Regions from separate parts of the Mesorhizobium sp. CA15 genome, predicted to be linked through region 2. Evidence: riboswitches for the same ligand, from Rfam matches in the RefSeq annotation. Region 2 holds a riboswitch; each other region holds the start of a gene.

Region 1 (10,518 bases), on a different contig from region 2:
ACGTCACCGAGGTGAAGGCGGGACAGTTCGCGGCGCTGGATTGCGAAGCGAATCCGGAATCATGGTCGGAGATATTCGTCCAGCTGTGGGACGTGGACCAAGGCGGACCGGTCCATATGCCAGCCGGCAAGTTCGCCGCGATCATCCGCAAGGTTTCGGACCATGTCGCTCTCGATCAGGCGGCGAAGCTGACCTTCGAGGTCAGCGACGGCGTGCGCCCCATCGAACTGCACCGGGCAGCCCAGCCGAGCCTTGTTGGCGGGACGGTTGAGGTCGAGCTGTCGCCACGGCCGTCAAGCTGCAAGCCGCGCGACCGCTGGCTGGAAGAACAGAAGGCAGCGAGCGGGTGCGGAGGGAGTCGCTGCTGTTGAGCCCGCTAATGGTGACGCGCCGCCCTGATCAGAACCGGATCATGCCATTGGCCTGCAACAAATAGAGGCCCACGAGAACGATGGCGATCAGCGCCACCCAAACGGCTGTCTTGCTCATCCGCGCAATCCCTGTCGATCGGCGATAGTGAACGCGCGCGCCACGGTTGTGTTCCCGATATGCCGGGCTGCACATCGCCTAGGCAGGATCAAGTCACGAATTGCTGGACGATGCGCGTCCGTGCATAGTGGCGGCAATGGCGCCTGGTCGATGAAGATGGCTATGGATGACAAAGCGGACAATCCGGGCGTGGTGGTGTTTCCGCCGCTGCTCTTTCTCGTGGCGCTGATCGCGATGCTGGCGCTGCGCTATGTCTGGCCGCTGGCGATCGGCGGTCGCCCGCTGACCATCGTGCTCGGCGTAGTGCTGGCAGTACTGGCGGTTGCGATCATCGCTTGGGGACGCTCGACGATGTTGCGCGGCGGCACCAATGTGAACCCGACGCTGCCGACCACCGCGATCATCACCGGCGGCCCGTTCGGCTTCACCCGCAACCCGCTCTATGTCGGCTTGATGGGACTGCTTCTCGGAATCGGGCTGCTCTTTGACAGCTGGTGGGCCGTCATCGCGACCATCGCGAGCTTCCCCATCCTGCATTACGGCGTGGTGCTGCGCGAGGAGGCCTATCTGGAACGCAAGTTCGGCGAACCCTACCGCGCCTACAGGGCGAGCGTGCGCCGCTATTTTTGAGCATCAGTCCTTTGGCGCGTTGCTGTAGAGCGCCACGCCGACGCGGTCGTTGCGCCGCCACCGCACCAAAGCGCGATAGGCCGTATCGTCGGCCGGGACCTCGAGCAGAAAGCGGTCCGGAATCTCCACATTGGCACCGACGCGCAATTCCGCGCCCTGCTCGTGCTGATTTCTGACCGAGCAGCCGATCCTGACGCCGGCGGCGATGATCGTGGCTTCCTTGAGCACGAATTCGCGCGCATGAAGACGGCGTTCGATCTCGGGAAAATTGGCCATATCCGGCGGGCTCCTCAGGCAAGGCTCTCCTCGCCATGGGAAAGCACGATAGCAACGAGGCGTTTCCGTTCCGTTAGCGATTGCTGAAACGACCAGGCCAGTCGGGCCTGACGGCTGTTGTAGCTTTCCCGAAGCAGCGTCGGTTGCCTTGTTGGATGCGCTCGTTGTTACCATGACGGAGTTGAACGAGCGCACCAGCGCAGCATAGCTGCTCCAATCTATCGATTGGGGCAATGATCGGGGGCGCGACGCGAAAATCTAACCCGCTTGTGGATATGGAACCCGATGGCTTGTCTTCGGCTACTAATACGAGCTCAAACGTGCTTCGCTCATTAAAGCTGGGGGTGGAGATAATGAAACTTAGGTTCGCTTTCGCGACATTCGTAGAAATTTCGTTCGCGTGTTCGGCTGCTTGGGCCGCGAACTCAAATATCGAGTATCTGGCAGGACTGCCCGACACCAAGTTAAATTTGGCCGCTACAATCGCCGGCAACCTCGTCGGTGTGATGAAAAAATGCCCGGCGCTGAGGCTAAATGAAGATGGAAAAGCTATGATAGCTGTTCCTGTCCTCTTGTACGATGGGATAGACAAACACCTGACGCCCAAGTCCTCTAAGTTCAAGAAGGCTATACGTACCTATGAAAGAGCATTTGCTATAGCGGCTCAGAGAGGGAGCAATTGCCAGGCTGAGAAGGCCAGATACCCACACCTCTACCGGTAGAACGTGATGAGCAGAATCTTTGGTGTTGCCGTTCTTTCCGCCTGCCTGATCTGCCCTCCCGTGACATGTGTGGCCTCCCAAGGGTCTAATTTACGTCCAGAAGAACAGAATGCTGAATGCACGCCCCTCCAGGAAGCGAATGAGCGGATCATTAAGCTTCCGCTTATTCAGATGACATCCCGGTTCCATAGATTTGGTGACCATGCCCAGTTTGTTCATCGGGAACTGATCTACACCGCCGACATGGAGTATTCACGAGACAAACCCTACGGACGGTGGATCGCAAAGAGGATCCCCCCGAAGCAAGCCGTGCCGAAAAACGAAGATGGGTCACTGATTAACAGTAATTGTCATCGCCTCTACAACGCCACGATAGGCAGAGTCCAGACAATTGTTTTTCAATTTGACAAGACGCTCAAAAGCGACGGGCAGTGGTATCGCTGTAACATTTGGGTTGAATCACCGAATTATAGACCGCTAAAGGCAATTTGTGAGGGGCCCTTTGAGTGGACGAGACGCTGGTTCTATCAGTCCGATATAAAATTACCCGATGTTAAACCGGACTTTTAGCCTCCGGATCGGCGCCGCCTCACCGTCGCGTCGACCGTTTCCCTGACCGTCTGCTGGCTGCGTATCGTGCCGTTCGCGCGCGGGGGCTAATAGTCCCCGACTGTTCGGCCGGCGACCACGCCGCTCGCGCGCAGCACCCAGCGGCGGCCGTCGCTGCGGAACTCGGTGAGCGACAGCGGCTCGATGTCGATCTTCCAGACCGAGGAAAGCGGCGCGCCGAGCACATGCGCCATGGCGGCGCGGATCGGCATGGCATGCGTCACCGCGACGGTGTGACCGCTTTCGCCGGCCAGCCGCTCCATCAGCGCAGCACCCCGCCGGGCGACGTCGGCGAGCGATTCACCGCCATGGGGCGCCGCGTCTGTACCGGCGAACCAGGCCGCCATACCTTCGGGATCCTCGGCCTGCACCTCTTCGAAACCTTTGCCGGCCCAGCGCGCGAAATCCTGCTCGGCAAGCAGCGGCTCGACCGTCGCGTCAAGGCCGAGCGCCTCCGCCGTCCGCCGCGCGGCCAGCGCCGGGCTTGTCCAGATACGGTCGGCGCGACGCAGCGAAGCGGCCAGCGCGCCGGCGCGATCGAGGGCGCGCGGCTCCGGCGGCTCATCGTTCGGAAAGCGGCCCTTGCGCATCCCGGGCGTCGCTCCGCTTGCGATCATCGTCAGGCGGACAAGCATGAAAAACTCCGTGGCACAGCGAAAAACAGGCCTCACGAAGCCGTGCCGCCATTACATGTCGTTGACAGGCGAACGAAGTACTGACAAGTGTCTTAATGCTATACGGGATTGGAAGCCGGTGCGAGTCCGGCACGGTCGCGCCACTGTGATCGGCACCAGCCGAAAGTCAGGCCTTATTCCGCAGCACTCGATCAACGGGACGCAGTATCCCAAGGGAGGTCAATATGTCCGACACCACCTTCGCCCCCAGCTACGGCCCGGTTGCGATTCCGGTCCGCGAGCTTCTGCCCTGGGCCATCCTCGGCGGGCTGCTTTTGATGCTGGCGATCTATTTCGTCGGCGCGGAAGAAGGCGCCACCTCGCTGATTCGCGGCACCTATGTGCACGAATTCGTGCATGACGGCCGCCACCTGCTCGGCTTCCCCTGCCACTAAAGCGGTTCAGCATCGCTGAACCCGCTTTCGATTCTGATCCAACGCAATTCCGGACGGAAAACCGCTGCGCACTTTTCCTGGAATTGCTTGGTTGGCTTAACGCAATTCCGGACGGAAAACCGCTACGCACTTTTCCTGGAATTGCTTGGAGGGATTGGTGACATGGTTGGAAAACTTTTGCTGCGCGGCATGCTTGTCGGGCTGGTCGCCGGGATTCTGGCGTTCGCCTTCGCCCGCGTCTATGGCGAGCCGCAGGTCGACAAGGCGATCGCCTTCGAGGAACAGCAGGCCCCGGCCGCCGGCGAGGCGCCGGAGCCCGAGATGGTCAGCCGCGCCACGCAAGCCGGCATCGGCCTGGCAACCGGCGTGCTGGTCTATGGCGCCGCGCTTGGCGGGCTGTTCTCGCTGGTCTTCGCCTATGCCCATGGCCGTCTGGGCTCGCTCGGTCCGCGCGGCACCTCGGCGCTGATCGCGGCACTCGGCTTCCTGGCCGTGATCGTGGTCCCCGGCCTCAAATACCCGGCCAGCCCGCCCGCAGTCGGCAATGCCGAAACGATCGGCTACCGCACCGAGCTGTTCTTCATCATGATTGTCGTCTCGATCGCGGCGATGGTGGCGGCGGTCGGCCTGGCGCAGCGGCTGTGGAACCGGCTCGGCGCCTGGAACGCCTCGATCGTCGCGGGCCTCGCCTTCCTCGTCGTCTTCGCGCTGGTGAAGGCGGCGCTGCCCGACATCAACGAAGTGCCGGAGAACTTCTCGGCGACCGTGCTGTGGCAATTCCGCGTCGCCTCGCTCGGCATCCAGCTGGTGCTGTGGACCGTCGTCGGGCTCGGCTTCGGCGCGGTTGCCGAACGCGTGGTCGCGGTGCGCGACCAGCGCAGCCCGGCACGCCGCTACGCCTGAAATCCGATGCGTTGGCCGCCACGGTTCTGCGCCCTGGCGGCCAAAGCGGCTCAACGGTCGGTACGACCGCAGAGCCACTTTGGTCTTTCCTTTTCTCGCAATTCCGGACGGAAAACCGCCGCACACTTTTCCTGGAATTGCTCGGTTGCGGCGCTGCTCGCATTTCTGGCCGCCACATCCGCGCAGGCGCATGGCGGATCCTCGGCCCAGCCTCCTCCCGGCATCCAGATCCCCAGCCTGACCCACGGCCAGATGGCCGTCATCGCGCGCTATCGCGGCGAGATCCTCGACCTCGCCCAGCGCCAGACCGCGACCGACCCGACCTTCCGGCGGCTCTACAATCACGGCAATCTGCAATTCACTTATTGCCTCTGGGGCCTGATGCCGGGCAGCCTCGGCGACGAGGAAAGCCCGTTCAACGAATGCAGCCACGCCTATCTCGCCACCGCCAAGGCGCTGCTCGCCCATATGGCGATGATGCCCGCGGCCGGGCGCGAGGCGAAGACGCTGATCTCGGACATCGATGCCGAGATGGTGCGTAGCGGCGCGTCGTGGATCCTGTGCCAGTACAGCGGCGAGGCCTTCAGCACCGGCGCGGTCGTCGAGCCACGCTGGCGCGACATCTTCTTCCACTTGCCGAGCCTTGCGGTGATCCTCGCTATGGTGGCGGCGCTCGGCGCCGCCGCATGGTCGATTTTCCGTTCACCCGCTCCGCGAGCCGGCGCTGCTTAGAACGGTTCAGCGTTTCACGGAATCACCGAACCGCTCCCGGTCTTGCGTGTGATCGTTTTCAGGAAAGCCTGAACGCGCAACCATGTCAGCTCGGCTGCGGACGCATCGTAATCCGGCAGCGCTTGATCGGTGTAGAAATGGCCGATCCCCGGATAGGTGAAAATTTCTGCCCTGACGTGGCAGCGCTTCGCCGACGCCGACCAGTCGGCAACTTGTTCCGGCTGAGCAAATGCATCTGGGTCGGCGACGTGGACCGCGACCGGGATGTGTCGGCGAACATTGCTGGGAATATCAGCAAGGCCATGCAGCAGCACAATGCCGGCGGCAGCGACTCGTTCTGACCAAACGGCACTGATCACGCCAGCTCCCATGGAATGGCCAGCGAGCACCGCGTCTGGAGAAGTCTGGAGGAGCGCCACCCTGGCGCGGTCGCAGATGGTTTCCCACCCAACATTGCTCATCAAGTCAAGCCCGTCGTCGACCGATGCCGCAGTCAGCCCTGCGTAGAGGTCCGGCACCACAACATCGTACCCCGCGCTTCGCATGCGCTCAGCAGCTTGATGCTCCACCGCCCGAAGGCCGAGCGCCGAGTGAAAGAGTACAATAGCAGCCATCCGCTGTCCCTTCGGCGTCGCCTGGCCGATCGCGTTGAGCTCGGGCAATGATCGTCTTTTATCCGGCTTATCGAATCCCCACCACCAGCCATGCCCTTTCCGAAGCCTTCGCCGTCACATCATCCATGCGCGCGCTCGTGATGGTGGCCTTTCGGTTCGGCCATGGCGAAGGGCAGATCCTCGGTGTCGGGACCGGCCGCCAGTTGCAGCCTGGCGCTGAATTCATGCGGTTCGGTCGGCGCGACCAGGCTCTGCAGATAATGATGGTCGCCGCCGACCGGAGACAGCGGCAGGCTTTCGACCGCACCGTCCGCCCTTTCAATAGCGACGTTCGCCCGCAGGCCCTCGGCGTGACGCGACAGGCGCAGCCGCATGCGCTCGCCCTGCGGCGTGTCGACGATTTCGAGCAGCCCGCTGGCTAGCTTGCCGTCGACAAGGAACGGATCCGGCGCATGATGGTGGCCGGCCTCCGTCTCCAACTCGGCAAAGTGCACCGTGGCGACGTCGAGCGCCGGGATGTGCGCGAAGAGCTCGGCCTTGAGCGATGCGGCGATGTTGTTCGCGGCGGCAAGCAACAGGCCGTCATTGACCGCGATCGTAACGTCGACATGCAGCTTGTGGCCGAGCCAACGGGCCTTGACGTCGGCTACCTTTTCGATCCCGGCGACATGGTCGGCAGCATGGTGAATCTGGTCAACGAGGCCGGGCTCGACGCCGTCCAGCATGCGGGTCAGCACCGAGCGCGCCGATTGCCAGACGATAGCGAAAATGGTGACGGTGATGAGCAGGCCGATGATCGGATCGGCGAGCGGAAGGCCGAGCCAGACGCCGGCCGCGCCGGCAACGACGGCAAGGCTGGTGAGGCCGTCGGTGCGGGCGTGATAGCCGTCGGCAACCAGCGCCGCGCTGTTGATCTGGCGACCGACGCGGATGCGAAAAACCGCCACCGCTTCATTGCCGAGGAAACCGATGATGCCGGCGACGGCCAACCAGCCAAGGAAATGCACCGGCTGCGGGTTGAACAGGCGATTGATCGCCTCGTATCCGGCCACCAGCGCGCTGGCCAGGATGATGAGCACGATGATGATGCCAGCGAGATCCTCGACCCGGCCGAGGCCGTAGGTGAAGGTCCTGGTCGGTTTGCGGCGCACGAGCACAAAAGCGATCCAAAGCGGGATGGCGGTGGTCGCGTCGGCGACGTTGTGGATGGTGTCGGCAAGCAGGGCCACGCTGCCCGAGAGCATCACGACGACGATCTGCAGCGCGGCCGTGACCGCGAGGATCACGAACGACCACTTGATCGCCCAGATGCCGCGGTCTGTGGTGGCGATAGTCCCGTCGATCACGCCATGAGTATGGCCATGCGGCCCATGGTGGTCGTGGCCGTGGCCGCCATGATGTCCGTGCGCACCGAAGCCGAACCAGTCGAGCGCTTTTTCCCACATCGCCGCCTCATAGATATTTGGTGAGCTGCTTCAGCTCTTTGAGCGTGTCCCTGGTCGGTTCGCCGCCTTCGACAAGGCAATGCTCCATATGGTCGTGGATCAGCTCGCGCTTGGCATTGCCGACCGCGCTTTCGACGGCGTGGAGCTGTTGCGCGAGGTCAAGACAGGACCGACCCTGCTCGAACATGGTGAGCACGGCGGCGAGATGGCCATGCGCTCGCTTGAGCCGGGCGATGATATCGGGATGGGAGCTGTGTATCGTCATGGCAAACATCCTATCCCCCTGGGTAGGATATTGCCAATACGCCTCGAACTCTCGAGGCTAGCCCGCGGCAGGGCTGGACTCGCCGCCCAGCCGAACGTGCCCGCTAGCAGATGCTCGCCGACGCAGCAGGTCCTCGGCCCGCGGGGCAGTCTCTGCCGCGAAATCCCGATTTCATGTGATCAACCGGCTGCGGCGAGCGGCAGCCCCCCGGGGCAACCAAATGCTTGGTTTGCCGTTTATTTTAGCGGCTGCCGCCACCTACCGTGGGGCCAGGCGGCTCTGGCGGCCAGAGACCGCGCGAAAGGAGGCCGCAATGACACGGCCCGCAGTGGAGATAGGCGACCGGGTGGCTGTCATCGCCACCGTGATCGAGCGCATCAAGGACCGCGTGATGCTGAAGCTCGACGGCGATGGTCATAATTATTCGATGGCCGAGCCCAATGCCAAGCCAGGCGACAAGCTTAGACTCGAAGGCGACGTCGTGCATGTCGACGAGGATCTCGGACGCACGACCGTGCAGGTGCTGGGACGCGTGACGATCGACACCAACTCGGTCGAAATGGTGACGAGGCGTTGCGACCTCGACCATATCGGCTCGAACGTGCCCGGCCACCCTCGCCCGCGCACCCCGCCGAGACCACACGGGTAAAACCGATGGCTGCGGCGCGATCCTCCTCGCCGTGAAGCGGTGGACTGCCTTAGTGACGCTTGAAATACTGCACCTCGCGTTCGTGCTTTTCTGCCGCTTCGCGGGACTTGAAGGTGCCCAGGTTGCGGCGCTTGCCGGTTCTGGGATCGACTTTGCGCGAATAGAGCCGGTATTCACCAGATTTCAGCTTGCGGATCATGGCGGGTCTCCTTGTGAACCAGGACTCTAATCCGCCTGAGGCCTTCGCGGTTCCGAGCAGGGCCATGCCGCCCGGTCGCGGCCCGCCGGCAAAAAAGCGCTGCTGTCGGTGAACCATTTCACGGACGCAAACGACCCAATGTCGGAAGCGACACCGTAACGACACGATTGAGTCGGATTATTTGTATTCAAATGACTTTCGCGACGTTATGCGGATGTCGCTGAAGTGCCGGATCTGAGGAGGGTGAGATGGTTACGGCGAAGCTTCACGGCGTTGAACTCGTCAGGGGCCAGAAGTGGACGGTGCGCGTCACCGCCTACGGCACAACGCTCATCTTTCCATTCGAAGCCGAGCAATATGCGCGCTCCTATGCCGATGGCCAGGCCTTCCGCCTCGGCGTAGAGGTTGTCGAACTCAAGGATTGCGCCTGAGGGGCCGAGCCGGCCATCGCTGAATGGCCTCAAGACCCGCACAGCTATAGAATAGGCGCATGTCGGCTATCGACTCGGCAAAGCAATGGGCGCGAGGGATCAAGCGCGATGTGGTGGCGCTGTGGATTGCGGCCCGCGATCCGCGTGTCCCCTGGTATGCAAAAGCCACCGCGGGTGCGGTTGCGGCCTATGCGCTGAGCCCCGTCGACCTTATCCCGGACTTCATCCCCATCATCGGCTACCTGGACGACTTGGTGATCGTACCTGTCGGCATCATGCTCGCGGTCAAGCTGGTCTCGGCCGATTTGATGCAGGAATTCCGCGAAGAGGCGGTGCGACGCGAGAAGCCGGTGAGCAAGGCCGGGCTCGCCTTCATGATCGCGCTCTGGGTACTGGCGGCGCTGGCGCTCACTTGGCTGTTCTGGCCAAAGCCGGCCTGAATGCTTGGGGCCCGACCAGACGGCCTCGATTGCATCGGCCTGTCGCGGCCATCTTTAGATTAGCGACATCTTGTATTTGTTGTAAATCAGGCTCATGCTTTTGGCGCGCGCGAAGCCACATGCGCAGTGTGCAGGTCAAAAAGGGCCAGGCGTGATGCAATTCGCAGTTTGCTACGACCACAGCGGGTTCGATCTGGCGCGGTCGATCCTCCTCGATGTCACGGCGTTCTTTGCGCTGATGGCGCCATTGGCGATCGCGCGACTGATCGAGATATCCCGACAGGACGCCGCCCGGCTACAGCCCGCCTGAAGCCTGAAAGGCACGGAATTCCTAACCGTCGCCGGCGACCTTTCGGATCGGCAGGTCGCCGAGCAATGCCGAACAGTCGATCACCTCCTGGAAGTGAGCCTGCGGATCGAGCACGAGCCATGAAGCGTGGGTGCGAAGATCCTTCAGCCTGGCATTCTTTTGCGCACGCGCCAGGCGCTCCGCCTCGGAAGCCTGAAAAGGGCTTTCGGCCTTGTGATGGTGAGGAGTCCTCGACATCGCGGCGGAAAACGCGCCGACTCCCCTTTTCGTTCCGCGAAAGCGGATGACCCTCTGCGCATTGCAATGACCCGTGGGGCCAGGCTGGCGGCACCGCGCAACGCTGCTACCGATGCGACAAACGAGCGGAAAGTGCCGGACCGGCGGTTGGGGTAGCCCGGCTTGCCTTGGCGGTAAAAGAGTACGGCTCTTTGACTGGCAAGCCGGGCTGAAGCGCCGACCTTTGGGTTTCCTTGGGGGGAGCCGGCGCAGGGATAGAGTGTCGGTTTCCCGCTGCGCCCGCAATTGTTGCTGAGGTCCTACGCGCCGGCGCAATGGTCCGACCGGTTGGAAGCCGCGGTGCCGCAATTCCAAGGCTGAAAACCGCGCAGACCTTCCTGGAATTGCTTCAGGCGCCCGAGCGCTCAAACTCGTGTAAGACGGCCGTCTTCTTGAAGCGCTCTTTTGACGAAAAGCTCGGCGTGTTGCGCCCATTCCGCTTCCGCGACGTCATTCTCG
Region 2 (10,518 bases):
GGCGCCCTGACGCTGGCGCCATTCTCGGTGGCCGGGGCGACCTTGACCGGCGACGGCGTGTTGAGCGCCGGGCTGGTTTCAGCCGCATGGGTCTTCGGCTTGCTGGATTTTGACGGTCCAATCGGGCCAGAGGCGGCCGTAGCCGGCGCCGAAGCTGCCGGCGCAGCGGGTGCCGGGGCTGCGGCGGGAGTTGCATGCGGCGCCGACGCGAGAGCTTCCTTGGCGGCTTTCGCCGCCGCCCTGGCTTCCTTGTCGCGCGTCGACTTCAGGATCGCCTTTTCGCTGGTCAGCGTCGTCAGCCCGGTAGCCGGCTCGGACCCGTGGCGGCCGTTCTGCGGGCCAGGCTTCACCTCGGCGCCCTTGCCGGCGTCGTAGAGATCGATGATCTCGGCCAGCCGCTCGGGCGTCAGGTCCTCGAAAGTGTCCTTGAAGATCATGACCATCGGCGCGTTGACGCAGGCGCCGAGGCATTCGACCTCCTCCCACGACAGCGTGCCCTTGTCGTTGGTGTGGAACTGGTCGTGATGGATTTTCGACCGGCACACATCCATCAGCGCTTCCGAGCCGCGCAGCATGCAGGGCGTGGTGCCGCAGACCTGGATATGCGCGCGCGTGCCGACCGGATTGAGCTGGTACTGCGTATAGAAAGTCGCGACTTCGAGGCCACGGATGCGCGGCATGCCGAGCATGTCCGAGATCGTCTCGATCGCCGCCTTGGTGACCCAGCCTTCCTGCTCCTGCGCGATCATCAGCAACGGGATGATCGCCGACTGCTCGCGCCCCTTCGGGTATTTGGCGATCCACTGCTGGGCGGCCGCCGCGTTCGCCTCGTTGAAGGCGAAGGTGGCAGGCTGGAGGCTGGCTTCTGCAAGACGGCGGACTGACATTTAGCGATCGACCTCACCAAACACGATGTCGAGGGAGCCAAGCACGGCGGTGACGTCGGCCAGCATGTGGCCGCGGCACAGGAAATCCATGGCTTGCAGATGCGCGAAACCGGGCGCGCGCAGCTTGCAGCGATAGGGCTTGTTGGTGCCGTCGGAGACCAGGTAGACGCCAAATTCGCCCTTCGGTGCCTCGACGGCCGCATAGACCTCGCCGGCCGGCACGCGGTAGCCCTCGGTATAGAGCTTGAAGTGATGGATCAGCGCTTCCATCGAGCGCTTCATCGCGGCGCGCTTCGGCGGCACGACCTTGCCGTCGAGGTTCGACACGGGGCCGGCGCTTTCCTTGCCGAGCAGCAGATCGACGCACTGGCGCATGATCTTCGCCGACTGGCGCATCTCTTCCATGCGCACAAGGTAACGGTCGTAGCAGTCGCCGTTCTTGCCGATCGGGATGTCGAAATCCATCTCGGAATAGCATTCATAGGGCTGCGATTTGCGCAGGTCCCAGGCGGCGCCCGAGCCGCGCACCATCACGCCAGAAAAGCCCCACGCCCAGGCGTCGGCCAGCGACACCGTGCCGATATCGACATTGCGCTGCTTGAAGATGCGGTTGCCGGTCAAGAGCGCGTCGAGATCGTCGATCGACTTCAGGAACGGGTCGATCCACTTGCCGATGTCCTCGACGAGCTTCTGCGGCAGGTCCTGGTGAACGCCGCCCGGCCGGAAATAGGCCGCATGCATGCGCGAACCCGAGGCGCGCTCGTAAAACACCATTAGCTTTTCGCGTTCGACGAAGCCCCAAAGCGGCGGCGTCAGCGCGCCGACGTCCATGGCCTGCGTCGTCACATTCAAGATGTGCGACATGATGCGGCCCATCTCGGAATAGAGCACGCGGATCAGCTGACCGCGCTTCGGCACCTCGATGCCGAGCAGGCGCTCGGCCGCGAGCGCAAAGGCATGCTCCTGGTTCATCGGCGCGCAATAGTCGAGCCGGTCGAGATAGGGCACGGCCTGCAGATAGGTCTTGGCCTCGATCAGCTTCTCGGTGCCGCGATGCAGCAGACCGATATGCGGATCGACGCGGTCGACCACCTCGCCGTCCAGCTCCAGCACCAGGCGCAAAACGCCATGCGCCGCAGGATGCTGCGGGCCGAAGTTGATGTTGAAGTTGCGGACGGAGGTTTCAGCCATGGGTCGCCCTACTGTTTCGCCTTCTCATCCCCGGGAAGCACGTAATCCGTTCCTTCCCACGGGCTCAAGAAGTCGAAATTTCTGAATTCCTGCTTCAATTCCACCGGCTCGTAGATCACCCGCTTGGCCTCGTCGTCGTAGCGCACCTCGACGAAACCGGTCAGCGGGAAATCCTTGCGCAGCGGATGCCCCTCGAAACCATAGTCGGTGAGAATGCGGCGCAGGTCCGGATGGCCCGAGAACAGCACGCCGTAAAGGTCGTAGGTCTCGCGCTCGAACCAGTCGGCACCCGGATAGACGCCGGTCAGCGACGGCACCAGCGTCTCCTCGTCGGCCTGGACCTTGAGCCTGATGCGGACATTCTGCTTCGGCGACAATAGGTGATAGACGACGTCGAAGCGCCTGGCGCGCGACGGGTAGTCCGCTCCGCAGACATCGATGATCGAGATGAACTGGCAGCGCGGATCGTCGCGCAGGAAGGTCGCGACCTCGATCAGGTTGCCCGGTTCAACCGAAACCGTGAGCTCACCATAGGCAAGCACGGCTTCGCCGATGCGGCCGGAGAGCTTCTCGCCGAGATAGGTGGAGAGTTCGTTCAACGCCAGGGTCATCGGCTCACCGTTCGATCGTGCCGGTGCGGCGGATCTTCTTCTGCAGAAGGAGAATGCCGTAGAGCAGCGCCTCCGCGCTCGGCGGGCAGCCGGGCACATAAATGTCGACCGGCACGACGCGGTCGCAGCCGCGCACCACCGAATAGGAATAGTGGTAGTAGCCGCCGCCATTGGCGCAGGAGCCCATCGAGATGACGTAGCGCGGCTCCGGCATCTGGTCGTAGACCTTGCGCAGCGCCGGCGCCATCTTGTTGGTCAGCGTGCCGGCGACGATCATAATGTCGGACTGGCGCGGCGACGCGCGCGGCGCGACGCCGAAACGCTCCGAGTCATAGCGCGGCATCGAGGTGTGGATCATCTCGACCGCGCAGCAGGCGAGGCCGAAGGTCATGAACATCAGCGAGCCGCTGCGCGCCCAGGTGATCAGCGCCTCGGTCGAGGTGACGAGAAAACCCTTGTCGGCCAGCTCATTGTTGATTTCGAGGAAGAAGGGATCGTCCTCCCCCACCGGCCTGCCGGTGTTGGGGTCGATGATGCCCTTGGACTTCGGCGCGACGAGGGTGCCTGAACTGTCGTTCAATCCCATTCCAGCGCTCCTTTTTTCCATTCATAGGCAAAGCCGATGGTCAACACCGCCAGGAACACCATCATCGACCAGAAGCCGAGCATGCCAAGCTTCGAGAAGGACACCGCCCACGGGAACAGGAAGGCGACCTCGAGATCGAAGATGATGAACAGGATCGACACCAGGTAGAAGCGGATGTCGAACTTCATGCGGGCGTCGTCGAACGAGTTGAACCCGCATTCATAGGCGGAAAGCTTTTCCGGGTCGGGATTGCGGTAGGCCACAAGGAACGGAGCGATGATGAGCGCCAGACCGACGATCATCGCCACGGCGATGAACAGCACGATAGGCAGGTACGAACTTAGGAGTGCGCTCATGCGGCGACTTTCCTTCGGCGGGGGCAGTTCATTTTGATTACAGCAACGAACTCTAATGCGGAAGCGTGACAGATTAACCGCTGAACCGTTTTAAGGGGCCCATGCTGCAACGCGGCGAGGGTTAGCGCAGCGGTTTCGGTGACGCAAGTCAAACGTTGTTCAAATCGCGGCTCTGGACGCCTTATCGGAAGAAACTGGTCCGATCCGCTCCTGTTTGATTTCCTTCAGTTTTTACTCCAGTTTTCTCTCCTGACATATCTACCGCCATTTGCCTGCTAGCATGACAGGAATCACCGGCTAAAAATCCAACGGACGATCGGGGCAAGGACACCTGATGAAGGACAAGATTTCGCTGGCCATGGCGAGGCGCGTCGCGCTCGGCGCGCAAGGGTTCAACGACCCTAGGCCCAGTGGTGTTCCGGATCGCCGCCACCTTGCGCGGGTACTTTCGCGAACCGGCCTTCTGCAGATCGATTCCGTGAGCGCGGTGGTGCGCGCGCATTACATGCCGCTCTATTCGCGCCTCGGCCCCTACCCGCTTACGCTGCTCGACAATGCCGCGGTCACCCGCAAGCGCGCCGTTTTCGAATACTGGGCGCATGAGGCATCGTTCCTGCCCGTCGAGACCTATCCTTTGATGCGCTGGCGCATGCAGCGCGCCGAGCAGGGCGACGAGATGTATCTCGGCCTGGCGAAATGGGGTCGTGAACGCAAGGAAATGATCGACGAGATATATAGAGAGGTCGCCGATCGCGGTCCGATCGCCGCGTCCGACATCGAAGGCCACAAGGGCAATGGCGGCTGGTGGGGCTGGAGCGAGGCCAAGCACGCTTTCGAATGGCTGTTCTGGGCCGGGCGCATCACCACGGCCTACCGCCGCGGCTTCGAACGCTATTACGACCTGCCCGAGCGCGTTTTGCCGCAGGCGGTGCTCGACCTTCCCATTCCCTCGGTCGAGGACGCGCATCGCGAGTTGCTGCGCATTTCCGCCCGCGCCCATGGCATCGCCACCTATGGCGACCTGCGCGACTATTTTCGTCTCGCGCCGGGCGACACGAAGGATCGCATCGAGGAACTGGTCGAAGCCGGCGAATTGCTGCCGGTGAAGGTCGAAGGTTGGGACAAGACCGCCTATCTCCACAAGGACGCCCGTTTCCCGCGCCGGATAGAAGCGCGCGCCCTGCTCGCCCCTTTCGATCCCGTCGTCTTCGAACGCACCAGGACGGAGAAACTCTTCGATTTCCGCTACCGCATCGAGATCTACACGCCGGCCGAGAAACGCCAATATGGCTACTACGTGCTGCCCTTCCTGCTCGGCGACCGGATCGTCGCCCGCGTCGATCTGAAAGCTGACCGCCCGGCCAGCATCTTGCGCGTCCACGCCGCCTACGCCGAGGCCGGCGCCCCGCCCGAAACGGCCGCCCAGCTCTTCGACGAGTTGAAGCAGATGCAGGGCTGGCTCGGCCTGGAGGCGATCGAAGTGACGCCGGCCGGCGACCTCGGGCCGGCGCTGGCCGACATCGCGGTGTCGTAGCTGCGCGTTGACAGGGAGAGTGAACAAAAATAGAACATCCCAACTGTGGTTAGGATCGGTTGCGATGGTTTTCAGGCGCTCGATATGTCTGGTCTTGGCCTACCTGACCTTAGCGTCGCCATCATATGCGACAGGTGCTTACCGAGAGGAATGGGTAGAGGTCACGCGTCCAGTCATTTTCTGTGGCGGCCACATTGCACCCGGTATGCAGCCAAAAGAAGTGACGGCGCTTCTTCTGCGGTGGTTGGAGTTTGGAACGATCGACAAGCAGATCGCAGGCGCCTGTGGCTTATTGCCGGTAGGGCAGCGCTATATAATAGTTCATGAGCCGAAGTTCGACGCCAATCGCTTCGTCTTGATGTGGGAACCGGTTTGCCAGCACGGCTGTTCGTTAAGTATGGCGCCCGTGGCCTCACCGCCTCGCAAACTTGTGGGTCCATACCTCAAACCCATAAAGCCGCCAAAAGGCTGGTACTAAGCCAGTCGTTGACTCCAGCCCCCTGAACCCTCTAAATCCTGACCCAGACGGTCTTCTCCCGGCAAAGGGAGGAGCCAAGAGGGAATGCGGTGCGGGCCAACACCCAAATCCGCGGCTGTCCCCGCAACTGTAAGCGACGAGCCTCTGCCGAAAACCACTGGGATGTTCCCGGGAAGGCGGCATTCAGGGTGACGACCCGCGAGCCAGGAGACCTGCCGTCTGAGACTTTAAGTATCCGAATGCCCGGCGGGTTTTCCGGGCAAGGAGCATGGTTTTGGATCGCAACGGCAGTTTCCCGGCAAACAGTGCGGACATTCCGTCCGAGCCCGATGCTTTGGCTGGCGTCACCGTCATCGTCTGCTCATCCTGCCGCGACGAGACCGGGTCGGATGCGCATCCGCGCGCCGGCGCGCTGCTTGCCGAAGACACGCGTCGGGCTGCTTGCGGCGAAAAGATCGACATCCGTACCGTCGAATGCCTCGGCAACTGCAAGCGCCGGCTAAGCGCCGCGCTGCTGCGCGACGGCTGCTGGAGCTACGTCTTCGGCGATCTGAACACGACCAGCGGCGCCGATCTCGTCGCCGGCGCAAAGCTCTTCGCCACCTCGACCGATGGCCTCATCCCCTGGCGCGGCCGGCCCGATTCTCTCAAGCGCGGCCTGGTTGCCCGCATCCCTCCCCTCGACATGCTGAAGGACCGACCATGAACGCATCCGTTTCCCGCGTGCCCTGCACCGTCGTCACCGGCTTTCTCGGCGCCGGCAAGACGACGCTGATCCGCAACCTGCTCGAAAACGCCAAGGGCAAGCGGCTGGCGATCATCGTCAACGAGTTCGGCGATGTCGGCATCGATGGCGAGATCCTGAAGGGCTGCGGCGTCGACACCTGCCCGGAGGAAAACATCGTCGAGCTCGCCAATGGCTGCATCTGCTGCACCGTCGCCGACGATTTCGTGCCGGCGCTCGACCAGATCCTGTCCCGCACGCCGAAGGTCGACCACATCCTGATCGAGACCTCCGGTCTCGCTCTGCCGAAGCCCTTGGTGCAAGCCTTCCAGTGGCCGACCGTGAAGAGCCGCGTCACCGTCGACGGCGTCATCGCCGTGGTCGACGGCCCGGCGCTGGCCGACGGCCGCGTCGCTTCCGACATGGACGCGCTGAAGGCGCAGCGTGCCGCGGACGATTCGCTCGACCATGACGATCCGGTCGAGGAGGTGTTCGAGGACCAGATCGCCTGCGCCGACCTGATCATCCTGTCGAAGAGCGATTTGATGGATGCGGCGGGCTCTGAGCGCGCCAACGCCGTCATCGGCGAGCATGTGGCGCGCGCCGTGAAAGTCGTGCCGACGTCGCAGGGCAAGGTCGATCCCTCGGTGCTGCTCGGCCTCGGTCTCGCCGTCGAGGACGACATCGAGAACCGCAAGACCCATCACGACGACGAGCTCGACCACGAGCACGACGATTTCGATTCCTTCGTCATCGACATCCCGTCGATCGCCAATCCCGACGAGCTGGCCAAGCGCGTCGCCCTTGCCGCCGAGCAGGAAAACGTGCTGCGCGTCAAAGGCTTCGTCGAGGTCGGCGGCAAGCCGATGCGGCTCCTGCTGCAGGCCGTCGGCCCGCGCGTCAACCACTATTACGACCGCGCCTGGACGGCTGAGGACGACCGCCGCTCGCGGCTCGTTGTCATCGGCCTCAAGGGGCTGAACCGCCCGGCGATCGAGCGTATCCTCGCCGGCTGAGGCAATCCGGACCGCGATGCACATCCTCGCCACCACATCCGCATCGCTCGACGATCTCGCCGAGCCGATCGACCTCAGGCAGACGCCTGCGGATGTGGTGGCGCTGTCCTTCACCGACAGCGACCTCGCCGGCCTGGCCACCGCCTGGAAGGCGGATGCGGCGCGGCTGCCCTCAATGCGGCTTGCGGCGCTGCGTGACCTTCGCCACCCGATGTCGGTGGACCTGTGGATCGACAGCGTCGCCCGCCACGCCAGGGTCATCCTCGTCCGCATCCTCGGCGGCTATGACTGGTGGCGCTATGGCTGTGACCAGCTCGCCGCAGTGGCGCGCGAACGCGGCATCAAGCTGGCATTGCTGCCCGGCGAAAGCCATGACGAGGACCTGCGGCTGGTCGAAGGCTCGACCCTGCCGCGCGCCGAGCTCAACGCCCTGCTCGGCTATTTCCGCGAAGGCGGCCCGGCCAATATGCGCGCGCTGGTGCAAAGGCTGGCAAGGCTCGCCGGGTCGGATGCGGCCGTGGCCGAACCGGTCAGCGTGCCGAAGGCGGGATATTATCAGCCGGGAGTTGGTGTCGTCGAGAAGCCGAACCTTTTAAAGGCGGAACTCGACGCCTACAATTTCGCCGTCATCCCCATCCTCTTCTACCGCTCGATGCTGCTTGCCGCCGACGTGGCACCGATCGACGTTCTCGTGGAGGCGTTGAAGCTGCAAGGGCTCACCCCCGTGCCGATCTTCGTGTCCAGCCTCAAAGACGCGGCATCCCTGGCCTTCGTCGAAACCGCCCTCACCTCCCTGAACCCCGCCGCCATCGTCACCGCCACCGCCTTCGCCTCCGGCGCGGAACCCGGCGCCGAAACCCTGTTCGACCGCGCGGGCGTACCGGTGTTCCAGGTCATCGTCGCCACCACCAGGCGCGAGGTCTGGGAAAAGAACCAGCGCGGCCTGGCGCCTGCCGACCTTGCCATGCATGTCGTCCTGCCCGAGCTCGACGGCCGCATCCTGGCCGGCGCCATCTCCTTCAAGGGCGAGGTCGAGACCGATCCGGCGCTGGCCTTCCGAGCCTTCGCCAACCGGCCCGAGGCGGACCGCGTGGCGCAAGTTGCCAAGCGGATCGCGGCGTTCATCCGCCTGCAGCGGATGGAGCGGGCCGAGCGCAAGCTGGCGATCCTGATCCCGGATTATCCGAGCGCGCCAGGGCGAACCGGTTACGCCGTTGGGCTTGATGTGCCGTCGAGCGTGCTCGTCATGCTGCAGGACCTGAAGGAACAAGGCTACGCGGTTGAAGGGATTCCGCAATCGCCGCGGGCCTTGCTCGATGCGCTGGAGGTTGGTGGGCTTGGCCTCTCCTTAGGGGACTACTCCGCCTTTTCGGTCGAACTCCCGAGGGAAGCGCGCGATGCAGTAGAGGCCGCGTGGGGCAAGGCAAAAGGGATAGGTTCGCGCGAGGCACCCCCCTCTGTCCTGCCGGACATCTCCCCCGCAGGGGGGGAGATTGATCTGTCGCCACCGCTTTCGCCAATCGGCAGTGTTGTAGGTGGAGCGCCGGCGCCCGAACTGCCAATCTCCCCCCTAGAGGGGGAGATGTCCGGCAGGACAGAGGGGGGCGCGACAGAACGCCAGCCTTGGCAGCTAGCGGGTGAAACAACCTTCCCCTTCCGCGCCGCGACATTCGGCAACGTCACCGTGGCGCTGGCCCCCGACCGCGGCCGCTCGGCCGACCGCCGCGCCGACTATCACGACCCGACGCTGCCCCCGCGCCACGAGCTGATCGCCTTCGGCCTGTGGCTGCAAAAATCGCTCGGCGTGCATGCCATCATCCATGTCGGCGCGCATGGCACGCTCGAATGGCTGCCGGGCAAGACGGTGGCCCTCTCCGGAACCTGCTTCCCGGAGATCGTCACCGGATCGCTGCCGGTCATCTATCCATTCATCGTCTCCAATCCGGGCGAGGCGGCGCAGGCCAAGCGCCGCATTTCGGCCGTCACCCTCGGCCATCTGCCGCCGCCGCTGAGCGGCGCCGGCCTAGACGAGGCGCAACAGAAACTCGAGCGGTTGGTCGACGAATACGCGCAGGCCGACGGCCTCGACCGCCGCCGCCGTGACCGTCTGGCCAAATTGATTGTCGAGACGGCGCAAAAAACTGGCCTTGCGTCCGAAGCCGGCGTTGCCGGCACAGACGCTCCTGACGAAGCGCTGCGCCGCATCGACGCCTGGCTCTGCGACCTCAAGGATTTCGCCGTCAAGGACGGGCTGCATGTCTATGGCCGCGCGCCGGAAGACGAAGCCGACCCGCTGCGCCGGCAAAGCGCGGCGGCCGAAAAATCCAACCTGCTCGCCGCGCTCGATGGCTGCCACATCAAGGCCGGCCCTGCCGGCGCCCCGGCGCGCGGTCGCTCCGATGTGCTCCCCACCGGCCGCAACCTGTTCACCTCCGATCCGCGCACAATGCCGACGCCAACCGCCTATGACCTCGGCCAGGCGGCGGCGGAGGAAGTGGTGCGCAGCTATATGCAAAGCCATGGCGACTGGCCGCGCTCGCTGGTCATCGACCTCTGGGGTTCTGCCTCGTTGCGCACCGGCGGCGAGGAGATCGCGCAAGGTCTGGCGCTGATGGGCTGCCGGCCGCAATGGGATGCCGCCACCGGCCGCGTCACCGGCATCGAGGTGCTGCCGCCGGCCACGCTCGGCCGCCCGCGCGTCGACGTCACCTGGCGCATCTCCGGCCTGTTCCGCGACATGTTCCCGACCCAGATCGCGTTGATCGACGCCGCTGCCAATGCCGTCGCCAGCCGCGACGAGGACGATACCGAGAACCCGCTCGCCGCAGCGACGCGCGCTCAGGGGAAGATCAGCCCGCGCATTTTCGGCACCTCACCGGGAACTTATGGCGCCGGCGTCGAGGACTTGCTGTCGCGCGGCGAATGGGGCGCGCGCGAAGAGATCGGCCGTGCCTATCTCGACGCCACCTCGCACGCCTATGGCGGCGCCGAAGGCGAAGCGATCTCGGCGCCCGGCGCTTTCGAAGGCCGGATCGCCGAAGCTGATCTCCTCGTCCACACCGGCGACGATCCGGGCCGCGACATCCTTGAAGGCTCGGCCGACGTCGCCTTCATCGGCGGCTTTTCGGCCGCCCT
Region 3 (10,518 bases), on a different contig from region 2:
CGGTGCATACTAAAATTACATACGCTGCGTATGACTGTGAGATAGTTCATACGCCACGTATGTCAATTGGCATACGAGGCGTATGTGAGTAGGGCCAGAACCATGCACAGACCGCGCAAGGAGATGATCGCCGAGACGCGCGCCAAGCTGATCGCGGCCGCTCGCCATGCTTTCGGCACGATCGGCTATGCCGAGGCCTCGATGGACGATTTCACCGCGTCGGCCGGCCTCACGCGCGGCGCGCTCTACCATCATTTCGGCGACAAGAAGGGACTGCTGCAGGCGGTGATCGCGGAGATCGACGGCGAAATGGCTGTGCGGGTGAACGAGGTGGCTTCGAAAGCGCCCACCCGCTGGCAGCATTTCGTCGACGAATGCACCACCTATATCGAGATGGCGCTCGAGCCGGAAATCCAGCGCATCATGTTCCGCGATGGCCCGGCGGTGCTCGGCGATCCGGCGCAGTGGCCGAATGCCAGCGCCTGCACCGCCTCGATGACCAACCATCTGACCAGGCTGCAGGAAGAGGGCGAGGTCGTTCCGGAGCTTGATCCCGAGACGACCTCACGGCTGATCAATGGCGCCAGCAGCCAGGCCGCGCAGCGCATCGCCAATTCGACGGACCCCGAGGCGACCTCGAAAAAAGCGATCACGGCCTTCAAGCAGTTGCTCGAAGGCTTGCGAAAGAAGCCTTGACGGCACGCTCGGGTAATCAAGCCACCGGCTTATGCACCGGTTTCGGGCCGGCGCAACCCTGCCGCGATTGACAATCGCCGGGGCGAGCGCATCCTCCACCGCCAACTCTGAAGGTGAGGGGAGTCGGGGCCATGTGGGACTTCAGCATCGCCAGATCCGTGTCGATCATGATGCGGACATGGCCGTTCATCGTCTTTCGCATGATCGTCTATTTTGGCATCACGGTCGCCTACATCATGGCGACCGGTACGGGCGCCAGCGTCGGCTACGGCGTCGGCCACATCTCCACCGATCCCGACGGCCCGATGTCCTTCGCGCTGTGGGGTGGCGTGGTCGGCTTCGGCGTCGTCTCGATCGCTGTCTACTGGATACGCGAATACATCCTCTATGTGTTGAAAGCGGGCCATATCGCCGTCATGGTGCATCTGATCGACGGCCAAGATGTCCCCGACGGCCAGGGCCAGATCGCCTACGCGAAGGAAGTGGTCACCCAGCGTTTTGCCGAGGCCAACATCCTTTTCGTCGTCGACCAGCTGGTCAAGGGCGCCATCCGCGCCATCACCGGCCTGATCGGCGGCATCGCCGCCTTCCTGCCCGTTCCGGGCTTGAGCGGCATCGTCAGCTTCATCAACACGGTGATCCGCCTGTCGCTGACCTATGTCGACGAGATCATCCTCGGCTACAACATCCGCATCAATTCGAGCTCGCCTTTCGAGACGGCAAGGCAAGGCGTCGTGCTCTACGCGCAGAACGGCAAGCACATGGTCAAGAACGCCGTCTGGCTGGCGGCGATCATGTGGGGCGTGTCCTTCGTCATCTTCCTGTTGATGCTGGCGCCCGCGGCCGCCATTCTGTGGGTCATGCCGGGCCAGCTTGCCGGCTGGGCCTTCGTGCTGGCCATCGTCTTCGCCTGGGCCTTCAAGGCAGCCTTCATCGAGCCCTTCGCCATCGCCTCGCTGATGCAGGTCTATTTCGAAGCCATCGAAGGCCAGGCGCCCAATCCCGAATGGGACCGGCGGCTCGCCGAGACCTCGTCCAAATTCAGGGAACTGCGCGACAAGGCGCTGGGCTCTTTCGGCGGCGGCTCGCGCTGGGATACGCCGAGAGCCGCCTGATCATGGCTTTGATGGGCCGCCAAGCTTTGCGATTGCCGATTTAAGCGGCGCCTCGCCGGCGCCGCGAAACGTCTCGCTCATGACCAGTTCGGGCAGCGGCAGGCGCTTGCCCCAGCCATGCGCCTCGAGGTCCGGCTTCGGCGCGAAGGCCGAGACGCGGCCGACGCACAGATAGGCGATCGGCGTGACATGCTCCGGGATCGCGAGAAGCCGCTTCAGTGCCTCGGTCTCGATGATGCTCACCCAGCCGACGCCGACACCTTCGGCCCGTGCCGCCAGCCAGAAATTCTGCACCGCGCAGACGGTGCTGTAGAGATCCATCTCCGGATTGTGCCAACGCCCGAGAGGCGAGTCCTTCGAGCGCTGCCGATCGCAGGTGATACACAGGTTGAGCGCGCTTTCGCAAATGCCCTCGAGTTTCAGCTTGCGGTAGAGCGCCTGCCGTTCCGCCTCGATCGCCGGCAACTCCTGCTCGCGCGCGGCGAGGAACAGGTCGCGCACTTGTCTGCGCCGCTCGGCATCGCGGATGACGATGAAATTCCACGGCTGCATATAGCCGACCGACGGGGCGTGATGCGCGGCGGTGATGAGCCGCGCCAGCACATTGTCGTCGAGATCGTCGGGGACGAAATGGCTGCGCACGTCGCGCCTGGTGAACATGGCCCGGTAGACCGCGTCGCGCGCCAATTGGTCAAAGTCGTCGCCGCTCGCGGCGATCGCTGCTGCCGTCATCGCTTTTCCCCTTGCGACAAGCAGTCCCCCGCCTGACCAAGCGGAAAACCATGTCTGCCGGGCCGGTCTTCTGGCTCGGGATCGTCCCGCATCCGGCGCCTTCCCGTCTTCGACAGTGGCGTGTGCCGGCGCGGTCCCCCTTACAGTGTTGGGCACGCCACGGAGTTCAACCGTGTTCCCGATTCTCCCGCGTCGCGGGCACCTGGCAGCGATGCGACCTTACAGCGAAGCTTAGGCCGCGCCAATGGCGTTAGCGACACGGCAAGACGCGATTTCCCCAGCCATTCGGCTGCCAAACATGGTCATTGCGGGCATAGGCCCCTAGATTAGGCGCCATGGCCACCCGTCTCTATACGCACCCGATCTTCCTCGAACACCTCACGCCGCCCGGCCATCCCGAGCGGCCCGACCGCCTGCGTGCCATCGAGCGCGTGCTCGACGACGAGGCATTTTCGGCGCTCGACCGCGTCAAGGCGCCGGAAGGCGACGAGAAAACGATCCTCTATGCGCATCCGGAGGATTTCGTCGAGCGCGTGCGCGGGGCGATCCCTGAGAGCGGGATCGCGTCGATCGACGCCGACACCAGCGCCAGCCCGAAAAGCTGGCAGGCCGTGATCACCGCGATCGGCGGTGCCAACGCGGCGGTGGACGACGTCTTCGAGGGCCGTGCGGCAAACGTCTTCGTCGCCGCGCGTCCGCCTGGACATCATGCCGAAAAGACCACGGCAATGGGCTTCTGCCTGTTCAACACGGCGGCGATCGCCGCCCGTTACGCGCAGAAGAAGCACCAGGCCGAGCGTGTCGCCATCGTCGACTGGGACGTTCATCACGGCAATGGCACGCAAGACATCTTCTGGGACGACCCATCGGTGCTCTATTGCTCGACGCACCAGATGCCGCTTTACCCGGGCACCGGCGCGAAGAACGAGACCGGCGCCGGCAACATCGTCAACGCGCCGCTGGCGCCGCAGACCGGCAGCGATCTCTTCCGCGACGCCTTCCTGTCGCGCGTGCTGCCCTCGATCGACGCGTTCGCGCCAGACCTGATCATCATTTCCGCCGGCTTCGATGCGCACCATCGCGACCCGCTGGCCGAGATCAACCTGACCGAGGACGATTTCGACTGGGCGACCGGGCAATTGATGGAACGCGCCGGGCGCCATAGCTCCAACAGGCTCGTCAGCCTGCTGGAAGGCGGCTACGATCTGCAGGGACTGGCATTTTCAGTCGCCGCCCATGTCGGGCGGCTGATGAAGGGATAGGGTATGGCATTGGAAGGCAATGAGGACGTCAAGGCGATGAGCTTCGAACAGGCGCTCGACGCGCTGGAGAAGATCGTCGATGATCTTGAGCGCGGCGACGTCCCGCTCGACCAGTCGATCAAGATCTATGAGCGCGGCGAGGCGCTGAAGGCGCATTGCGACCGGCTGCTGAAAGCCGCCGAGGACAAGGTCGAGAAGATCAGGCTGTCGCGCGACGGCAAGCCGGTGGGAACTGAACCGCTGGACGCCGACTGAGGTGTTGATATTCAGGTGAGGCCGGCCTGCAAATGGCAACTTCCTGCGCTTCCGGTGCTCACGTACTTCAAGTACGCTCCGCTCCGGTTCTCGGAAACCACCATTTTCGGCTCGGCCTGACCTGATCTCAACACCTCAGCGGATGATCTCAGACCGGGTAAGGGCAGAGAAAGCAGGTAAGGAGTTCAAGCCATGTGCCGCAACATCAAAACCTTGGCCAATTTCGAGCCGCCGGCGACCAATGACGAAGTGCATGACGCCGCGCTGCAATTCGTGCGCAAGCTGAGCGGCTCGACCAAGCCGTCCAAGCGCAACGAGCATGCCTTCTACCATGCTGTCGAGGCGATCGCGGCTGTCGCGCGCGAATTGATCGATTCGCTCGAAACCAACCAGGAGCCGCGCAACCGCGAGGAAGAAGCTGCCAAGGCGAAGGCCAGGTCGGCGCTGCGTTTCGCCTGAGGATCCGACATGAGCTTCTTTCCGGGAAACGATCCCGAACCCGGCGATGCCTTCGCCTGCGACCAGATCGAGCTGATGGTCGTTCCGAACGCCAAGGACATTGGCGGCTTCGAGGTGCGCCGCGCCTTGCCAACGGCGAAGCGCCGGCTGGTCGGGCCGTTTATCTTCTTCGACCGCATGGGCCCTGCGATCCTGCGCGCCGGCCATGCGCTCGACGTGCGTCCGCATCCGCATATCGGGCTTTCCACCGTCACCTATCTGTTCGACGGCAGGATCAGGCATCGCGATTCGCTCGGCACCGAAATGGTGATCGCGCCGGGCGACGTGAATCTGATGACCGCCGGGCGCGGCATCGTTCATTCAGAGCGCACGCCACAGGAATTGCGCGGCGCGCCGATGTCGGTCTCCGGCCTGCAGACCTGGCTGGCGCTGCCCGACGGCAAGGAGGAGATTGCCCCGGTGTTCGCGAACACGTCGGTGGCCCGCTTGCCGCAGATCGATGCCGAGGGTGTCAGCGGCCGCGTCGTCATTGGCGCGTTCTCAGGCCTTCGCTCGCCCGTGGCGACCGCCTCGGACACGCTCTACGCCGATCTCAGACTGGCCGCCGGCGCCAGCGTGAAGATTCCAGCCGATGCCGAGGAGCGCGCCATCTACACGCTGGAAGGCGACGTCTCGATCGCCGGCGATGTTTTCCCGGCCGAGCGGCTCCTGGTGTTCAAGCCGGGCGAGGAGATCGTGGTCTCTTCCGAGCGCGGTGCGCATTTCATGCTGTTCGGCGGCGCTTCGCTGGGCTCCAAGCGCTACATCTGGTGGAATTTCGTCTCGTCCTCCAAGGAACGCATCGAGCAGGCCAAGCAGGAATGGAAGACGGGCCGCTTCGATATCGTTCCCGGCGATGAGGAGGAGTTCATTCCGCTGCCCGAGAACTAAGGTGTGTTGATATTCAGGTGAGGCCGGCCTGCAAATGCCGGTTTCCTGCGCTTCCGGTGCTCACGTACTTTGAGTACGCTCCGCTCCGGTTCTCGGAATCCATCATTTTCGGCGCGGCCTGACCTGAATCTCAATACACCTTGCAGCGTAGCACGCGTCACTGGCACGCATTTACATTCGCCCGCCGGCGGACTATTCCCGCGCATGATTATGGCGCAATCTGCTGATAGCGCCGTGTTCGATCGATAAGGCAGGACGCGCCCGAGTGAAGCCAGACACGCCGCTGCTCGACAAGGTCCGCATTCCGGCGGATTTGCGGACGCTTGATGAGAGCGCGCTGCCGCAGCTTGCCGCGGAGCTCCGCGCCGAGTTGATTGATGCCGTGTCGCAGACCGGCGGTCATCTCGGCGCCGGCCTCGGCGTCGTCGAACTGACCGTCGCGCTGCACTACGTTTTCAACACGCCGCAGGATCGGCTGATCTGGGACGTCGGCCACCAGGCCTATCCGCACAAGATCCTGACCGGCCGCCGCGACCGCATCCGCACGCTGCGCCAGGAAGGCGGCCTCTCTGGTTTCACCCGGCGGGCCGAGAGCGAATACGACCCGTTCGGCGCCGCGCATTCCTCGACCTCGATTTCGGCCGGTCTCGGCATGGCCATGGCCCGCGACTTGTCGGGCGGCCGCAACAATGTCATTTCCGTCATCGGCGACGGCTCGATGTCGGCCGGCATGGCTTTCGAGGCGCTGAACAATGCCGGCGCGCTCGACGCCCGGCTGATCGTCATCCTCAACGACAACGACATGTCGATCGCGCCGCCGACCGGCGCCATGAGCGCCTATCTGGCGAGGCTCGCCTCCGGCAAGGCCTATCTCGGCCTTCGCGATTTCGGCAAGAAGCTGACATCCTATCTGGGCAAGCGCGCCGACCGCGCCATCACCCGTGCGGTCGAGCATGCGCGTGGTTACGTCACCGGTGGCACCTTGTTCGAGGAGCTCGGCTTCTATCACATCGGTCCGATCGACGGGCACAATCTCGAACATCTGATCCCGGTGCTGAAGAACGTCCGCGACAACGGCAAAGGCCCGGTGCTGATCCATGTCGTGACGCAGAAGGGCAAGGGCTACGCGCCGGCGGAGGCCGCAGCCGACAAATATCACGGCGTCAACAAGTTCGACGTCATCACAGGCGCGCAGGCCAAGGCGCCGGCCAACGCGCCCGCCTACACCAAGGTCTTCGCCGAAAGCCTGATCCAGGAAGCGCGTGAGGACGACCGCATCGTCGCCATCACCGCCGCCATGCCGAGCGGCACCGGTCTCGATCTCTTCGGCGAGGTGTTTCCGAAGCGAACCTTCGATGTCGGCATTGCCGAGCAGCATGCGGTGACCTTCGCCGCGGGGCTCGCCACCGAAGGCTACAAGCCTTTTGCGGCCATCTATTCAACCTTCCTGCAGCGCGCTTACGACCAGGTCGTCCACGACGTGGCGATCCAGAAACTGCCGGTGCGTTTTCCCATCGACCGCGCCGGTTTCGTCGGCGCCGACGGCGCCACCCACTGCGGCGCTTTCGATACGACCTTCCTGGCCACGCTGCCGGGCTTCGTTGTCATGGCCGCCGCCGATGAGGCGGAGCTGCGTCATATGGTGCGCACCGCGGCTGCCTATGATGACGGCCCGATCGCCTTCCGCTATCCACGCGGCAATGGTGTCGGCGTCGACATGCCGGAGCGCGGCTCGCTGCTGGAGATCGGCAGGGGCCGCATCCTCAAGGAAGGGACCAAGGTCGCGCTGCTTTCCTTCGGCACGCGGCTGCAGGATTGCCTGTTGGCGGCCGAGGAACTTGGCGCTGCGGGCCTTTCCACCACGGTTGCCGACGCCCGCTTCGCCAAGCCGCTGGACGAGGATCTCATCCGGCGGCTCGCCCGTTCGCATGAGGTGCTGGTGACCGTGGAAGAGGGCGCCATCGGCGGCTTCGCCAGCCAGGTGCTGCACTTCCTCGCCCATGAAGGCCTTCTCGAAAGCGGCCTCAAGGTGCGCCCGCTGGTGCTGCCGGACGCGTTCACCGACCATGCCAAGCCGGAGAAGATGTATGCCGATGCCGGGCTGGATTCGGCAGGCATCGTACGCACCGTCTTCGCCGCGCTCGGTCGCGGCGTGCAGGCGCAGCGCGCCTGAATCAGAGCTTCAAGCGGTGAATCGTTTTGCCGGATGCCAGATGTAGGTATCTGTTAACGCTCCCGTTTGGCGGTTCGCTTACCCTGTCTCTTGGCCGATTTTCAACGGCGCCCTGCTAGAAGCTCGAGCCAGGCAGGGAGACAACCAAAAATGAAAACGCTTCTGTGCGGAGTAGCCCTTTTGGCGGCCGTGACGGCGTCGGCGGCAGCCGAAACACGTTACGACCGCAATCTCGAAAAGGCGGTGCTGGATATCGTTGCCGGCAAGATGGGCAATATTCGCGGCGGCTTCTCCTATAAGCAGGTTCCTCAACTCGTCGTGCTGCCGGATGCAGGTCCCGTCGCGCCCACTCCGGTTGAGCCGCCGCGCAAGCAAGCCTCCGGCAATGACGGCCTGATGCCCGCCATCGAGCGCCAGGTTTCGCGCACCATTTTTTAGAACCACATATCGCGCACGCAGCGGCCGTCGCGCGGCAGGTCGTCAAAAGTGTCGAGGCCGTCGAAATGGTCGATCGGCAGGTCGGCGACCTCCTCGGGCGGCGCAAGCCTGACATTGACAGCGATGCGCGTGCGGCCGCTTTCGCCGGAGCGCAGGCCACGCCAGGCGACCACGCAGGCGCAGGTCGGACAGAACAGGATTTCCAGCGCGGGCTCCGCCACCTCGGCGCGTGTGTACGATTTCAGTAGTCCGGCGACGCGGATGCGCTCGTCGGCATAGTCATAGGCCCAGAGCGCTCCGTAGCGGCGGCAAAGCGTGCAATTGCATGCGGTGATTGCGCCGGGATCGCCTTCCAGCGTCCAATGAACTGCGCCGCAATGACAGGTACCCCTCAGCATTGCCACCTCCACCGGCTGACGAACCGCCTGTTCCTCTCGGCATTCTGCAGCCTCTTGCGCCATATTCAACCATTGCGTTCGCGCCCGGCTTTCGCCAATGAAGGCCGATGAGTTCCCCTTTGCCAGCCAGCCGGCGCCAGCGGCTCGACGAATTGCTCGTCGGGCGCGGCCTGTTTGCCAGCCGTTCGCGCGCCCGCGACGCGATCGAGCGCGGCACGGTGACGGTTGACGGCGCCGTCGCCCGCAAGCCCGGCCAACCCGTCGCTTCGGACTGCCTGATCGCCATCGATGATCCGGCGCAGGCCTATGTGTCGCGCGCGGCGCTGAAGCTGATCGCCGGCCTCGACCGTTTCGGCCTCGATCCTTCCGGCAGCGAGGCGCTCGACATCGGCGCCTCGACCGGCGGCTTCACCCAGGTGCTGCTCGAGCGCGGCGCGGCCCATGTCATGGCGATCGATGTCGGTCACGGCCAGATGCATCCAGACATTGCCGGCGACCCGCGTGTGACGGTGATCGAAGGACTGAACGCGCGCGATCTGACGGCAGCCGATCTCGGCGGCCGCGTTCCCGGTTTCCTTGTCTGCGACGTCAGCTTCATCTCGCTGAAGCTGGCTCTGCCGCCGGCGCTGGAACTGGCGGGCGAGGGCGCCAAGGCAGTTCTGCTGGTCAAGCCGCAATTCGAGGCGGGCCGCGAGGCCATCGGCAAGGGCGGCCTGCTCAAGGATCCGGGCGATGCCGGGCGCATTGCTGCAAATTTGCGCGACTGGCTGGCCGGCGTTCCCGGCTGGCGCGTGCTGGGACTCGAGCCGTCGCCGATCGAAGGCGGCGACGGCAACCGCGAGTTCCTGCTCGCCGCCACGAAGGACGGGCGATGAGCACACGCTTCACCATTGCAAGGCTGGGCTCGCAGGGCGACGGTATCGCCAATGCCGAAGGCGGGGAGGTCTTCATCCCGTTCACGCTGCCGGGCGAGATGGTCACGGCCGCGCGCCAGAAGGACCGCGCCGCGCTGATGTCGGTATTGGAAGCCTCGCCGCTCAGGATCGATCCCGCCTGCCGCCATTTCACCGAATGCGGCGGCTGCGCGCTGCAGCATTACGAGGCTGGAGCCTACCGGCAATGGAAGCGCGAGAGGGTCGTGCAGGCGCTGAAGCTCAAGGGCATCGCTTGCGACATCGCTGCGCTGGTGCCTTGCGCGCCGCACACCCGCCGCCGGGTCACGTTCAGTGCCAGGCGCGCGGACGCCGGCATGCTGCTGGGCTTCGTGCGCGCGCTGTCTTCCGAGATTATCCCGATCGAGGAATGCCCGATCTCGCTGCCCGCGATCGTCTCGGCGCTCGACAAACTGCGCGCCCTGGCCGGCTTGGTCTGCGCCACCCCGAAGGCATTTCATATGACGGTGACCGTCACCGCTTCAGGCCTCGACGTGGCTGTGCACGATGCCGGCAAGCTTGGCGACCATCAGCGCCGTATCGCGTCGAATTTCGTCATGGCCGAAGGTCTGGCGCGGCTTTCCGTCGACGGCGAGATCGTCGTCGAGCCGAAGAAGCCGGTCGTGCAGTTCGGATCGGTCGCGGTCGCCGTGCCGCCCGGCGCCTTCCTGCAGGCGACGGAAGCTGCCGAGCGGGCGATGGCGGACCTTGTCGGCCGGCATCTGTGGCGCGCCAGGAAGGTCGCGGACCTGTTTGCCGGCTGCGGCAGCTTCGCGCTCAGGCTCGCGGCGAAATCAGAGGTTCACGCTGTGGAGGGCGATGCGCCGGCGCTTGCCTCGCTCGATCGCGCCTTCCGCTTTTCCAGCGGCCTGAAGCGCGTGACCAGCGAACGCCGCGACCTGTTCCGTCGGCCGCTGACCTTCAAGGAGTTGAACGTCTTCGACGGGCTGGTCTTCGATCCGCCGCGCGCCGGCGCCGAGGACCAGTCGAAGCAGATCGCCCGCTCCGACGTGCCGCTGGTCGCCGCGGTGTCCTGCAATCCGGTGACGCTCGCGCGCGATCTGCGCATCCTGATCGATGGCGGCTACACGCTGAAGAGCGTCACGCCGATCGACCAGTTCCTGTGGT

Evidence for each region. Region 2 has a riboswitch for cobalamin ahead of LB515_RS18795 (DUF1636 family protein). Riboswitches for the same ligand answer to the same signal wherever they lie in the genome.
Region 1: another riboswitch for cobalamin. It lies ahead of LB515_RS19910 (CbtB domain-containing protein); the one in region 2 lies ahead of LB515_RS18795 (DUF1636 family protein).
Region 3: another riboswitch for cobalamin. It lies ahead of bluB (5,6-dimethylbenzimidazole synthase); the one in region 2 lies ahead of LB515_RS18795 (DUF1636 family protein).

Annotation. Positions count from the first base shown of each region.
Region 1 covers NZ_JAIUHQ010000013.1:33,744-44,261, forward strand. The annotation lists gene LB515_RS19885 (DUF6428 family protein) at 1-371, shown strand, start outside; gene LB515_RS19890 (methyltransferase family protein) at 652-1,119, shown strand; gene LB515_RS19895 (PilZ domain-containing protein) at 1,123-1,395, opposite strand; gene LB515_RS19900 (hypothetical protein) at 1,749-2,117, shown strand; gene LB515_RS19905 (histidine phosphatase family protein) at 2,774-3,361, opposite strand; adenosylcobalamin (AdoCbl) riboswitch at 3,445-3,594, shown strand; gene LB515_RS19910 (CbtB domain-containing protein) at 3,586-3,795, shown strand; gene LB515_RS19915 (CbtA family protein) at 3,958-4,698, shown strand; gene LB515_RS19920 (hypothetical protein) at 4,951-5,430, shown strand; gene LB515_RS19925 (dienelactone hydrolase family protein) at 5,445-6,092, opposite strand; gene LB515_RS19930 (cation diffusion facilitator family transporter) at 6,164-7,489, opposite strand; gene LB515_RS19935 (metal-sensing transcriptional repressor) at 7,497-7,763, opposite strand; gene LB515_RS19940 (hypothetical protein) at 8,068-8,403, shown strand; gene LB515_RS19945 (hypothetical protein) at 8,453-8,602, opposite strand; gene LB515_RS19950 (hypothetical protein) at 8,851-9,033, shown strand; gene LB515_RS19955 (YkvA family protein) at 9,093-9,473, shown strand; gene LB515_RS19960 (hypothetical protein) at 9,628-9,783, shown strand; gene LB515_RS19965 (hypothetical protein) at 9,805-10,020, opposite strand; gene LB515_RS19970 (hypothetical protein) at 10,335-10,518, shown strand, end outside.
Region 2 covers NZ_JAIUHQ010000011.1:162,555-173,072, reverse strand. The annotation lists gene LB515_RS18825 (NADH-quinone oxidoreductase subunit E) at 1-887, opposite strand, end outside; gene LB515_RS18820 (NADH-quinone oxidoreductase subunit D) at 888-2,078, opposite strand; gene LB515_RS18815 (NADH-quinone oxidoreductase subunit C) at 2,087-2,689, opposite strand; gene LB515_RS18810 (NuoB/complex I 20 kDa subunit family protein) at 2,694-3,275, opposite strand; gene LB515_RS18805 (NADH-quinone oxidoreductase subunit A) at 3,266-3,631, opposite strand; gene LB515_RS18800 (winged helix-turn-helix domain-containing protein) at 3,966-5,165, shown strand; cobalamin riboswitch at 5,675-5,878, shown strand; gene LB515_RS18795 (DUF1636 family protein) at 5,918-6,349, shown strand; gene cobW (cobalamin biosynthesis protein CobW) at 6,346-7,383, shown strand; gene LB515_RS18785 (cobaltochelatase subunit CobN) at 7,400-10,518, shown strand, end outside.
Region 3 covers NZ_JAIUHQ010000003.1:357,136-367,653, forward strand. The annotation lists gene LB515_RS08340 (TetR/AcrR family transcriptional regulator) at 103-696, shown strand; gene LB515_RS08345 (hypothetical protein) at 828-1,811, shown strand; gene bluB (5,6-dimethylbenzimidazole synthase) at 1,812-2,543, opposite strand; cobalamin riboswitch at 2,586-2,764, opposite strand; gene LB515_RS08355 (histone deacetylase family protein) at 2,879-3,805, shown strand; gene LB515_RS08360 (exodeoxyribonuclease VII small subunit) at 3,809-4,060, shown strand; gene LB515_RS08365 (DUF2277 domain-containing protein) at 4,253-4,519, shown strand; gene LB515_RS08370 (pirin family protein) at 4,529-5,449, shown strand; gene dxs (1-deoxy-D-xylulose-5-phosphate synthase) at 5,715-7,622, shown strand; gene LB515_RS08380 (hypothetical protein) at 7,812-8,060, shown strand; gene LB515_RS08385 (GFA family protein) at 8,057-8,458, opposite strand; gene LB515_RS08390 (TlyA family RNA methyltransferase) at 8,566-9,333, shown strand; gene LB515_RS08395 (class I SAM-dependent RNA methyltransferase) at 9,330-10,518, shown strand, end outside.